4 regions of the Oceanobacillus sp. FSL K6-2867 genome follow, and region 3 is predicted to be linked to each of the others. Evidence: riboswitches for the same ligand, from Rfam matches in the RefSeq annotation. Region 3 holds a riboswitch; each other region holds the start of a gene.
The links. A riboswitch is a leader RNA that binds a small molecule or an ion and turns the genes downstream of it on or off. The one in region 3 is predicted to bind thiamine pyrophosphate.
Positions count from the first base shown of each region.

Region 1: another riboswitch for thiamine pyrophosphate. It lies ahead of NSQ77_RS16350 (YkoF family thiamine/hydroxymethylpyrimidine-binding protein); the one in region 3 lies ahead of NSQ77_RS17070 (thiamine phosphate synthase).
Region 2: another riboswitch for thiamine pyrophosphate. It lies ahead of thiW (energy coupling factor transporter S component ThiW); the one in region 3 lies ahead of NSQ77_RS17070 (thiamine phosphate synthase).
Region 4: another riboswitch for thiamine pyrophosphate. It lies ahead of tenA (thiaminase II); the one in region 3 lies ahead of NSQ77_RS17070 (thiamine phosphate synthase).

Region 1 covers NZ_CP150144.1:3,378,238-3,381,347, forward strand. Annotated here, with positions in the region: gene purU (formyltetrahydrofolate deformylase) at 1-435, shown strand, start outside; TPP riboswitch at 880-986, shown strand; gene NSQ77_RS16350 (YkoF family thiamine/hydroxymethylpyrimidine-binding protein) at 1,164-1,769, shown strand; gene NSQ77_RS16355 (ECF transporter S component) at 1,762-2,340, shown strand; gene NSQ77_RS16360 (ABC transporter ATP-binding protein) at 2,337-3,110, shown strand, end outside.
Region 2 covers NZ_CP150144.1:1,568,866-1,571,975, forward strand. Annotated here, with positions in the region: gene NSQ77_RS07735 (LytTR family transcriptional regulator DNA-binding domain-containing protein) at 98-1,156, opposite strand; TPP riboswitch at 1,390-1,501, shown strand; gene thiW (energy coupling factor transporter S component ThiW) at 1,678-2,163, shown strand; gene thiD (bifunctional hydroxymethylpyrimidine kinase/phosphomethylpyrimidine kinase) at 2,241-3,062, shown strand; gene thiM (hydroxyethylthiazole kinase) at 3,043-3,110, shown strand, end outside.
Region 3 covers NZ_CP150144.1:3,541,081-3,544,190, forward strand. Annotated here, with positions in the region: gene NSQ77_RS17050 (GntR family transcriptional regulator) at 1-431, shown strand, start outside; gene NSQ77_RS17055 (4Fe-4S binding protein) at 594-833, shown strand; gene NSQ77_RS17060 (hypothetical protein) at 1,039-1,302, opposite strand; gene NSQ77_RS17065 (hypothetical protein) at 1,340-1,483, opposite strand; TPP riboswitch at 1,679-1,788, shown strand; gene NSQ77_RS17070 (thiamine phosphate synthase) at 1,923-2,519, shown strand; gene thiO (glycine oxidase ThiO) at 2,516-3,110, shown strand, end outside.
Region 4 covers NZ_CP150144.1:2,046,046-2,049,155, forward strand. Annotated here, with positions in the region: gene dnaX (DNA polymerase III subunit gamma/tau) at 1-256, opposite strand, end outside; gene tenA (thiaminase II) at 450-1,142, opposite strand; TPP riboswitch at 1,235-1,337, opposite strand; RNA gene ffs (signal recognition particle sRNA large type) at 1,463-1,728, opposite strand; gene tadA (tRNA adenosine(34) deaminase TadA) at 1,781-2,239, opposite strand; gene NSQ77_RS10210 (isochorismatase family cysteine hydrolase) at 2,331-2,864, shown strand; gene NSQ77_RS10215 (glycoside hydrolase family 18 protein) at 2,929-3,110, shown strand, end outside.

The DNA of each region.
Region 1 (3,110 bases), 160 kb from region 3:
TATATACCAGCGAATAAGGACATCCGTCATCAGGTGGAAGAAAAACAGAAGCAGCTGCTTGAACAATATGAAGTCGATTTAATTGTGCTTGCACGTTATATGCAGATTTTGACTCCAGAATTTGTGGGGCATTTTGAAAATCGTATTATCAATATCCATCATTCGTTTCTACCAGCATTTATTGGGGCGAAACCATATGAGCGCGCCTATCAGCGTGGTGTGAAAATGATTGGTGCCACATCCCACTATGTAACGAATGATTTGGATGAAGGCCCAATCATTGAACAGAATATAGGCAGAGTCGATCATCGTGATAACGGAGAAGATATGAAAAAAATTGGTCAATCCATTGAGCGAAGTGTACTAGCTCGAGCAGTAAAATGGCATCTCGAAGACCGCATTATTGTCTATAAAAATAAAACGATTGTATTTTAATCAAAGGACCAGCTCTGGTAAAAGAGCCGGCCTTTTTTTATAGCTTAATTTCGGATTGTAGATATTTATAAATCCGTACTAAGTGCCGTAGTATGAGCAAACTCAACCGCCACGAATTGCTGCCGGCGAATACATTCTCAGCCCCCTCTAGAAAGCTGCTCAGCAGACGTGTGTTGGAAAGTGACGGTTGTTTTGGATGAAACAACAGGAAGAATGAACCAAGAGAAGACTAGCGCGGATTGAGATAAGGAATTTTCGATTGAGGGCGTAAAAAGCTGGGGAAAGAGGCTGGGGAGAAGTTAAAATGTTGTGGAGTGGTTAGAGATTAGTAAACGGTTATATAATGAAGAGGGTAAAGTCTTGGATTACTAAATTTTGAAAATAGTAAGTGCTTTACAAGAAATTAAGCTTATGGTATCTTGAAGACAGAAAACTTCATCATTATTTTTACGCTAGGGGAGCTGTGAAAGCGGCTGAGAAGAACTGGTTTGTTCTGACCCTTTGAACCCGAACTAGATAATACTAGCGTGGGGAAGTGTAGTCAATCTGTATATCTTTTATAGATAATTAATACATACATGTAGACTGCATTCCCTGGGAATGTAGTTTTTTGTGTTGCAAATAGGGATTATAGAGCTCTCTATTTGTTTAACGAGGAAACGATCAAAAGAATAATGGATCCAAAGTTTTCTAACAAAACTTAAAGTGGAAATGAGGAGGAGTTTTACATGGTTAAGCATGCGTGTATAAAAAATGATATTGCGGGGGCAAGTTTTTCAATTCATCCGATGAGTGACCAGTTTGTAGAAATCATTAAAGGTGCTCTTGAAGAGGCAGATACGACGAAAGTTCATATGGATACAGATGATGTAACAACAACCGTAAGAGGCAAGCTCACACATGTTTTTGATGTGACAAAGGCAATATTTGTTCATGCAGCAAAGAGTGGGAAGCATGTTGCATTTGAAGCTACGTATTCATTAGGATGCCCTGGGGATTCAAAAGGGGAGGCTTATATGGCAGAAGATGAGATTCCGCTGAATGCAGAGCTTGTCAATATAAAGCAGCGCGTTGCGGCGAAATTTTCCTTGTATCCATTAGGGGGCGGTAATTATATGGATGTAATTTACAGTCAAATTGAGGCAATGAAGCAATATGTAGATGTTAGTCATGCTCATTATGCGACACGATTAGACGGTGAAGCGATTGCAATCTTTAATGGCCTGGGACAGGTTTTTAAAGCCACGGTTGAAGGTGGATCCAGTCATACTGTAATGACCGTATCAATGTCAGCAAACAGTCCTTCACATTCAGGAATTGATCGCGATGAATAATTGGCGTTTTAAAGAAATTGTTGTTTTATCCGCACTGTCTGTTGTTTTTGGTGTTGTATATTTAGCCTTTTTGCCGCTTGGAGCCGTCTTAGTTGGTTTCCTTGGCCCTATTGGCTATGATTTTATTTTTGGTATTTGGTTTATTGTTTCAATCATTGCTGCATACATTATTCGAAAGCCTGGAGCTGCATTTTTATCTGAAACGATTGCAGCTATGGTCGAAGTGTTAATCGGAAATGCTGTTGGTCCAATGCTTATTGTCACTGGAATGGTTCAAGGTATTGGTGCTGAAGCTGTATTTGCTGCAGCAAGATGGAAGAATTACTCGGTTTGGATACTGATGGCAGCGGGAATGGGATCAGCCATTACAAGCTTTATCTATGGTTATTTTATGAGCGGTTATGCCGCTTTAGCTACAGAATACGTTGTAGCGATGCTCATTGTCCGGCTGATCAGTGGAGCATTAATTGCTGGATTATTAGGAAAGGCATTAAGTGATGGTCTAGCTAAAACAGGGGTGTTATCAAGTTTTGCTTTAGGCAAAGAATATCGGAGGAAAAATGTGGCATGAGCAGGATGGTAGAAGTAAACCAATTCTATTTAAAATTTGAAGCGAATCCAGACAGATATACTTTATCTGATTTGAATTTCTGCTTGAATCATGGTGAAAGCTTATTGCTTCTCGGACCCAGTGGCTGCGGAAAAAGCACATTAACATATTGTCTGAACGGGCTGTACCCACGCGAACTAGATGGAGAGATGCGTGGAGAAATTGTTATTAATGGAAAACCAGCGACAGAATACCGACCAGGGGAAATTAGTCAACAGGTCGGAGTTGTTTTCCAGGATCCAGAGACACAATTTTGTATGCTTACTGTTGAAGATGAAGTAGCCTTTGGGTTAGAGAATATTGGCGTTCCACATGAAATAATGGAAGGGAAAATTAACCATGTTCTTGAAATGGTACAGTTGCTTGCATTTAAAAAATCTGCAATAAGCTCGCTTTCAGGAGGGCAGAAGCAAAGATTAGCACTTGCATGTATTCTTGCGTTAGAGCCTTCATTATTAATTTTAGATGAACCAACAGCCAACCTTGACCCAATTGCAAAGAAAGATGTTATTCATACCATCCAATCGATACAGGAAAAAACGAATTGTTCCCTTATTATAATTGAGCACCAGCTGGACGGCTGGACAGAACTTACAGAGCGTTGTCTTTTGCTGAATCGAAAGGGGATAATATTTTATGATGGCGATATAAGAGATGCCATTGCCTTTAAGTTAGATGAATTACAAGAACAAGGTATTTGGCTGCCAAAAATAACACAGTATTTATTGAAA
Region 2 (3,110 bases), 2.0 Mb from region 3:
AATGAAAAGAGTATTTTTCAAGGTGAATGGAGTATATTTTGCAGTGAATTATCTAATTAGTAAGCCTTGATTTTCCGCTTTTTCCAATGAACGGAGCTTATTTAAGGCCGAGCAGATCTTTTAATTCTGCCATTTTTGTTTTTGAAAGTGGCACTTGTGACTTTTCCTTATCATCCAAAATCAAACTATAGCTATTTCGGGTCCATGTAATTACCTCGCGAACCTTCTGTAAATTTACAATATAGGATCGGTGACATCTGAAGAATCCAAAATGCTGCAAGCGGTCTTCTAAATTGGTTAAGGTGAGTGAGCTTGGAAATGCTTCTCCTTTTATGTAAATATTTGCTTGACCATCATTACTCTCAATGTAGTCAATCTCGGGTGGGTCAAATAAAACAATTTTGTCATTGACCTTCGTTGGAATTTTATTCAATTGAATTGGCTTTGGACCTTTCTCATTATCTGTTTCTTCTGCTGGAATTAATTCTGTATCCTTTTCTTCTGCTGCATCTTCCTCTGTTTCTGTCTCAATAATTCGTAGTCCATCTTCATCCAGCCGATAAACACAATCAGCGACCGTAACAGCACTCTCCATATTTCCAGTTAATATAAGTATGCTTTTGCCTATTTCTTGTATTTTTCTCGTGATATTAATAAATACACGTTTTGTTTCCATGTCTACATTCAAGTCCGGCTCCTCAAAAACAAATAAAGAAGGTGCCTGAATTAGTAAACGTCCATATTGCACACGTTTCATCTCCGAAAATGTTAAGTCTCTAATTCTTTTATTCTTCTTTTCTTGCAGCTGTGTTAAATGGATAATTTGTTCTAACTCCAGTTCCACTTCATATAGTTTATTAAAAAAACGTAAATACTCAGAAACCGTTAATCTCTCATACATCCCTTCTTCAAAAAAACAAATGCCAAGGTTGTTCAAAAATCTCCGTTTGTCTTCTGCAATGGTTACATTTTTAACCCGAATTTCCCCATTTACCACAGGGATTTTTCCAAGAATCATATTTAAAAGCGTACTCCGAACATTTAGTGATGAATAAATTGCTGTAATATGTCCTTCAGCAATTTCTAAATTAAAAGCGGAAAACAGCTGTGTATCTTTTTCATGTTTTTCTATATTTTTCATTGTTAAAATTGTCATTTTATCAGCCTTTCATTATTCCGTCTTTTGTGGATGTAGGAATTGATGATGTAATTATCCTCTATGGGCAACTGACTGTGTAAAACATTTGTTTATAACAGTATTCAGTATGTTACTTTTATAACTCTTCTGTATAGCAGACTACATTAGTTATACCATGTTTTCCATGTTAATAATGACAAAAGTTAAAAAATTTGTTAAGCTTAGAGTTGAATTCAAATGTATATCGTTATTTAAACTACTAGGGGTGCCCAAAATATGGGCTGAGAGGGAAGCGTACCAATTCCCGACTCTTATGGACCTGATCTGGTTAATGCCAGCGGAGGGAAGTAGTCTGACATATGTCCAAACTATTTTTCACACGTATCAAGCTGGGTCCCAATGGATCTAGCTTTTTTTGCGTCCAATTCCAGCAACGCGGCCGCAGCTGAATTCCAAAATTCAGTGACCAGGACTTGCTGTACAGAAGTGCACTGATTTATATCACTGCCTTTTGTATTACCCCAGAAATGGAGGAACTGATGAATCGAACACGTTTATTAACTACCATGGCTGTATTTATTGCAATCGGCACGATTACTGCTCAATTGCTATGGTTTCCCGCTGGAATCGCTAGAGCCTATCCTGTTCAGCATGCAATTAATGTCATGACAGCAGTTACGCTCGGACCAGGACCAGCCGTCGTTATCGCTTTTATGATCAGCTTACTTCGCAATATGCTCGGGCTAGGTACATTATTAGCATTTCCAGGTGCAATGGTTGGTGCCTTTTTAGCAGGCTACCTTTATAAAAAATCCGGAAAAAATGCACTGGCTGCTGTTGGCGAAGGCGTTGGAAGCGGGATTTTCGGTGCACTTTTCGCTGTACCATTTGCTTCTATCTTTATGGGAAGCTCTGCCGGAGCATTTGCCTTTATCCCACCTTTTTTAGTTAGTAGTATTACTGGTTCCCTGATTGGCTTATTTATCGTTTCAAGAGTTGCAAGTAAACGTTTAATTCGTCATTAAATTGCACGATTTATACAAGGATTAATAAAAATAACACTTACATGTGAGAAATCTTTCAATAGGACGGTGTATAACCAATGAAACAAGTAGCATGTGCACTTACAATTGCCGGAACAGATCCAAGCGGTGGAGCAGGTATCCACGCTGATTTAAAAACATTCCAAGAGCTGCAAAGCTATGGAATGTCCGTTATTACCTCGGTTGTAGCCCAGAATACAACAGGTGTTCAAGCAATTCACCATGTACCACTTAAAATTATTGAACAGCAACTGGACTCCGTGATTTCCGATATGCCTATTCACGCACTAAAAACCGGAATGATCGCCAATCAAGATATGATGGAAGTTATCCAGAAAAAAATAGCAGCCCTTCAAGTTCCATATGTCATGGACCCTGTTATGGTTGCGACGAGTGGAGATGCTTTAATAGAAGAAGAGGCACGTGATTATTTACGCAAGCAGCTTTTACCACTCACCACACTTGTAACTCCAAATATTCCAGAAGCGGAATTTCTAATTGAAGAACCGATTGAAACAACAGCTGATATGAAACAGGCCGCAGAGCTGCTTGTTAAGAAATTCGGTGTTGGCGCTGCCCTAATCAAAGGCGGGCACAGAGAAGGCGAAGCAATTGATTTCCTGTATGACGGCTCAAACATACACAGCTTCTCAGCAGAGCGAATTGATACAAAAAACACGCATGGAACTGGCTGTACGTATGCAGCTGCAATTACTGCCTATTTAAGTAAAGGATTATCTTTGTATGACGCTGTTAAAAATGGAAAGGAATTTGTCACTGCGGCAATTAAGCATTCCTTCGATCTTGGATCTGGAAGTGGTCCAACAAACCATTGGGCAATACGGAAAGAAGGTGCTAAACATGAATTCACAAATTATTAAAAGCGTACGGGAAAAGACACCACTCATTCATCATTTAACGAACCAAGT
Region 3 (3,110 bases):
CCCGAACAATAGAGGTTACAAAAAAAATGTCTCCTTATTATGCAAGTTTACTTGAGATTAACAGTAATGAAGAAATGATTCACCTGAAACGGATTCGTACAGATGAAGGTGAACCTGTAATTTATTTGGAGCACTTTTCGCATCCTGATTTATCAATTGAGATGTTTCAAAAAGACCCTTCTTTTATTTCGATTGATCAGCTATTAAAAGATGAAAAGGGTATTATATTTACAACTATAAATGAGTATATAGAGGCTATTTCAGCAGATTCTCAATTAGCAGAACATCTGCAAGTCGATAAAGGGCAGTCTATTCTAAAAAGTACAAGGGTTTCTTATGATAATAGATCTGTTCCCTTAGACGTAACAATTATTTATCTTAGATCAGAAAAATGGAAATATGCAATAGAATTTAACCGAAGGATACAGTGATAACGGTCTACCTAGCAAGATTTAAATACTAAAATGAGGAAAAAAATATATCTTGAGATCATTTGTCGAAACTTCGAGTCAAATGGTTTACTTCAAGCCGTTTAAGCATTATCATTTAGTAGAGAGAAAGTGATGTATGCAAAGTAAGGAGGTAAACTATTAATGGCTTTTGTAATACTGGATCCATGTGGACCGGAAAAGGCAGCAGAATGCGTAAGTGTCTGCCCGGTTGATTGTATAGAAGAAGGACCAGATCAGTTCTATATTGACCCTGATATTTGCATTGACTGTGGTGCATGTAAAGCAGTTTGTCCAGTTTCAGCGATCGAGGAAGAATACGATTTGACTCCTGATCAAGAAGTATTTTTAGAAAAGGCGGAGGAATTTTTCGCAAATAGATAGATTTATTGGACAGAAGACGAAAAGTTCCAGAACAATTGTCTATCTGTCCGACCAGCAGTGCTGTTAAATTGGTAAAGCTAAATATGATGTATTAAATTAATCATCCCCGCTAGTTACAGCAGCAAGATTGCGAAGTGTTCCAGTGGGGATGTTATTTGTATTTAGTGAGAAAATTATGTAGCAATATGTTAAGTAATGTACAATGTTAGAGATGCATTTCATTAAAAGATTGATTCTCATTCAGCTTTTGAAGCATACCAACTTCATGTTCACTGCTTCTATCGCAAAGAAGACCATTATCTGCTCTAATTAAGTTTATTGCATCCATAACTTCATGTTGCCGGGTGTCATTCCTTTTCTTCGATTGAAGTGATATCTTACTTGACAGAAGCGATATGCCCATCATTTCATTGTGTTTTTCCAATGACTGATCCAATAGTCTTAACTTATCTGTCTGTTCTTGACCCATTTAATTCTCGTCGTTGTGACGAGATTATAACTTACATTTATATTTTATCTTCATTTTTAACTTCTTCTGCTAAATTACTGGCAATCCAACGCTTTGCTGTTGTTTCATCAATTTCATATACTTTGCCTGCTCGCAGCAATTCACCATGATAGGCTGTCTGTACATTCATTTTTACCTTCATTATTTAGGACCTCTTTCTATTTTTTTCTAGTTTTAGTATACATGAAAATGGTGTTTTTTTGGTTTAAAAATAAAAAAAGTTAGATTGCTGTGTCAAAGCTAGCCTGCAATTCGACTTTAACCTTTATTATTTGAAAAATCCACCCTTTGCAAATTTTTTTATTTGTGGTAAAGTAATGATAAGTAAATACGTAGCGTTATTCACTAGGGGAACCCTTGATAAGGGCTGAGAAAAAAGTAGTTACTTTGAAACCCTCAAAACCTGAACAGGCTAGCACCTGCGTAGGAATGTGGCAAGGGCGAATTGTATTGTTAATTTCATTATACAAATACGATACCACTTTCTATGCAGAAAAGTGGTTTTTTTGTGTACATAAAAATTGTAATTGCATGGTCGGTTAATGATTTCTGTACTATGTCTGAAAGAAAGGGTGATTTGGATGAAGTTAATTGCTGTAACCGGAGACAGCATGACTGTTGATAAGCTAGCCGATACTATTGCAGCCATCAAGGACAAGATCGATTTCCTTCAAATTCGTGAAAAATCAAAAACAGCTCGTGAAATTTTTCAGCTGCTGGACTATTTGCGAATGAATGGTGTCAATAAAGAAAAAATAATCCTAAATGATCGGCTTGATATTGCACTCCTTAGAGATATTCCGAATCTTCATCTGCCAGAGCATGGATTACCAGTAAAAATAGTCAAGGAACAATATCCGCATCTAAGGGTTGGCTGCAGTGTTCATTCATTCGAAAAAGCGAAAGAAGCTGAAGCGGATGGGGCGGATTATGTAATATATGGTCATTGTTTTGAGACAAGCAGTAAAAGCGGAATACCTCCGAATGGGATTTTGCCAATTGAACAAATGAAAAGAAAACTCCACATCCCTGTTTATGGCATTGGAGGAATTTCATTAAATGAGGTGTCATTAATGAAACAGTCAAAAGCAGATGGGATTGCAATTATGTCCGGCATTTTCCATGCGGATGCACCAAGCGTGATGGCAAAAAAATATAGGGAGGCAATTTCAAAATGAAACAGCATTATGAAGCAGTTGTAATAGGCGGTGGTATTATTGGGTGTTCAATAGCCTACTATTTAGCAAAAGAAAAGGTCGATGTTGCGTTATTTGAAAAAGGAAGAATTGGTTCGATGACTACAAGCGCTGCGGCTGGTATGCTCGGGGCTCATTCTGAAAGCAATGGCGAGGATGCGATGTTTTCGTTTGCCAGATCGAGTCAACAAGCATACTTTAGGTTGAAGGATGAGCTTTATCGATTAAGCGGCATTGATATTGGGTACAAAGAAGGTGGAATATTAAAGCTTGTATTTTCAGATACAGATAAGCATCAGCTTACTTCGCTTCTGAAGCAGCCAACTGCAGAATGGTTGAATGAGGAAGAAGTAAAGAAAAGGGAGCCAATGATTGCTCCAAATATATTAGGAGCAGCATATATAAAGGATGATGTGAGTATAATGCCGGATAAAACCTGTGAAAGCTTTGCTAAAAGTGCTCGAGCCCTTGGTGCATCCATTATTGAAAGCAATGATGTTTATCAAGTGGAAAAGAAAGATGGCAACTATCTTGTCCGAACAATGCAAGGTGATGTCGAAGCAAATTATGTTG
Region 4 (3,110 bases), 1.5 Mb from region 3:
ATCCATCCAAAATACCACGACATGCATCACATTCATTACATGGTTCCTTGACTGGTGCATGCTCACAGTTGATTGTCTGGGCAAAAATTTTGGCAGCACTTGTCTTCCCTGTCCCTCTTGGTCCAGAGAATAAATAGGCATGCGAAAATTTATCTTGTACAATCGCATTCTGCAGTGTTCTTGTAATATGTGTTTGTCCTACGACGTCCTCAAAGGTTCTTGGACGCCAAACGCGATATAAAGCTTGATAGCTCATAATACAGATTCCCCTCTATGATCTATTTCTAATTATACCCGATTTTAGGGGTGAATGTGAACCATAAGCAGACGAAATATATTTTTTTAAAAAGTCATCTGGTATTACTGTCACATTTCGTTTATAAGTAGGTTGATTAGAAAGTTTTGCGGAATAAAAAATCAGGGTGGATTTTATATACCACCCTGATTTTTTATTTAAACAGACGCCGAGTCTCTTGCTTTTCCGAAAGCCATGTTTCAAACGTATAGGACATCTCCCAGAATGCGAGCTCATATTCTTTCGCAATAATAAATTGCTTTTTGATTTTCCGTTTTTCTGTTTCGCTTGCTTTTTCTGCTAATTCATCAAGCAGGTCAATCATCTCTTGTGTGGATTCCTGGAACCACTCACTCGCATATGTGTTTAGCCAATTTTGGTAAATTTCCTCTTTCGGTTTTGCTTCCTTATAAGTAAAGCCAATATCTGCATATAACCAGTAACATGGCAGCATTGCAGCTATAATTTGAGACAGGCTTCCAGACAGTGATGCTCGGTATAAATGCGATGTATACGCATATGCAGTCGGTGCAGGCTTAAAATTCTCTATTTCCGCATCTGTAATCTGTAAAATTTCTGCATGCTCCTTATGCACGGTTAATTCTGCTTCAGCTGTCTTCTTTGCTTTTTCAGCCAGTTTGGCAGCAACATGAAAGTCATCTGAATGTGCAGCGGCAAATGCGTGCACCTTACCGTAATGCTTCAGATAATAAATATCCTGCAAAATATAATTTTTGAATATTTCCAATGGCAAATCGCCACGTACAATCCCTTGTACGAATGGATGATTTAGACTTAGTTCCCAACTCTGTTTTGTTGCCTCTCGCAATGATTCTGAAAAACGCATAATAATTACTCCTCCCTGTATTTACCTTTGTATGAACACTAAAAAACCACCCCGAAATGGAGTGGTTTTATATACAGCTACAGAATATGTATAAGTCACCAGCTCCACTTCCCTACGCTGGTACTAACCAGTTCAGGTTCAAAGGGATAAAGAAATGTATCTTATCTCAGCCAAATGGCACCCCTAGTGGATTTTTATTTATTCTGATTCTATCTTATTTCATTTTTTCATAAAAGTAAAACTATTTACATGAAATGTGTTTCATCGCATTAAAAAACACCCTTCAAAACGTTTGAAGGGTGTTTGATTGAATTATGTAGCCGTGCACCCACTTTCGATGTGACGACCCTATGCGTTACTTAAGTTCATGGCTCGGCCTAGGCTTCCCCACGGCACACAGAAGGTTCCACTTACTGCTGCTTCCTTCCGGACCTGACAGGGTTCGTGGGTTCCTGTTGCGTAGGACCCGGACGTCAACACCAATCCCTTAAGGCAGACCATAAAATCGCCACACCTAGAGTGGGAATTCAGCCTCGCTATAGCGGATTGCGAGTACAGGGCACCGCTACCTCCCCGCTTAGCACGGTAGTTACCATTATAACGACTAAAACGACAAAATGCAACACCAAGGTTACCGACTATTTTTTCCTTTTGCGAAGTGCACGAAAGAAATCTTTAAGCAATGCAGCACACTCTGTTTGTAAAACACCTGACGTTAATTCAACCTGATGATTAAAACGGGGTTCATTCAATAAATTCATTAATGTACCTGCACAGCCAGCCTTGGGATCTGCTGCTCCGTACACAACACGCTTAATTCGTGACTGGACAATAGCGCCTGCACACATCGGGCATGGCTCTAATGTAACGTAAAGGGTGCAATCCTCCAGTCGCCAGCTGCCTATTTTTCCATTTGCTTCCTGTATAATAACGAGTTCAGCGTGGGATAATGTCGTTTGTGAGGTTTCCCGCAAGTTATGACCTCTTGCAATAATTTCATCGTTATATACAATAACCGCACCAATTGGAACCTCATTTAATACAGATGCTTTTTTTGCCTCTTCAATTGCCGCTTCCATAAATTTTACATCATTCATATTATCACAACGCCTTGTTTTAAAGTTTGAAACAATCCGAAACGGGGAAATACTATTAAGTAGTCTATACCGAATATAAGGAGACCTATAAATGGATACATCACTTAATAACACTGCCGTATTATTTATCGATATTATCAACGATTTTGACTTTGATGGCGGTGATGATTTATATCGAAATACGAAGGCAATTCTGCCAAACCTCATTAAGCTGAAGAAATTTGCTAAAGAAAATGGCCTGCCTACTATTTATGTTAATGATCATTACGGTTTATGGCAAGCAGACTTTCATAAAATTATCGAAAACTGTAAGAATGATCGGAGCAGGGGTATTATCGAGGCACTCGCTCCCGAGGAAGATGATTACTTCCTGATTAAACCACAGCATTCTGCCTTTTTCCAGACCCCCCTCCAATCCTTGCTTACAGATTTAAATCGAAGTCACCTTTTAATGGCCGGAATTGCGGGAGATATTTGCATTCTTTTTACTGCAAAGGATGCATATATGTACCAGCTTGGGATGCATGTTCCAGCAAATTGTATGGCATCCGAAACAAAGGAGAATAATGACTACGCATTATATTTGATCCGTTCTGTGATGAAAGCGAATATCGACCCACTTTAAGTCATATCGACGTCCTCCTTCACATAAGTTGAAATGAGAAATTGTTTTGAAGGAGGAAGTTTTCTTGCAAATTCATGTTGTAGCAGAAGGAGATACGCTGGCTTCAATCGCTAATACATACAATACAACTGCTGTCGCCATTACGAATGCCAATGAGCTGGACGCTCCTGATGATCTCGTCATCGGGCAAGCGCTTGTTATCCCAATCATTGGTCAGTTTTACTTTGTTCAGTCAGGAGATAGCCT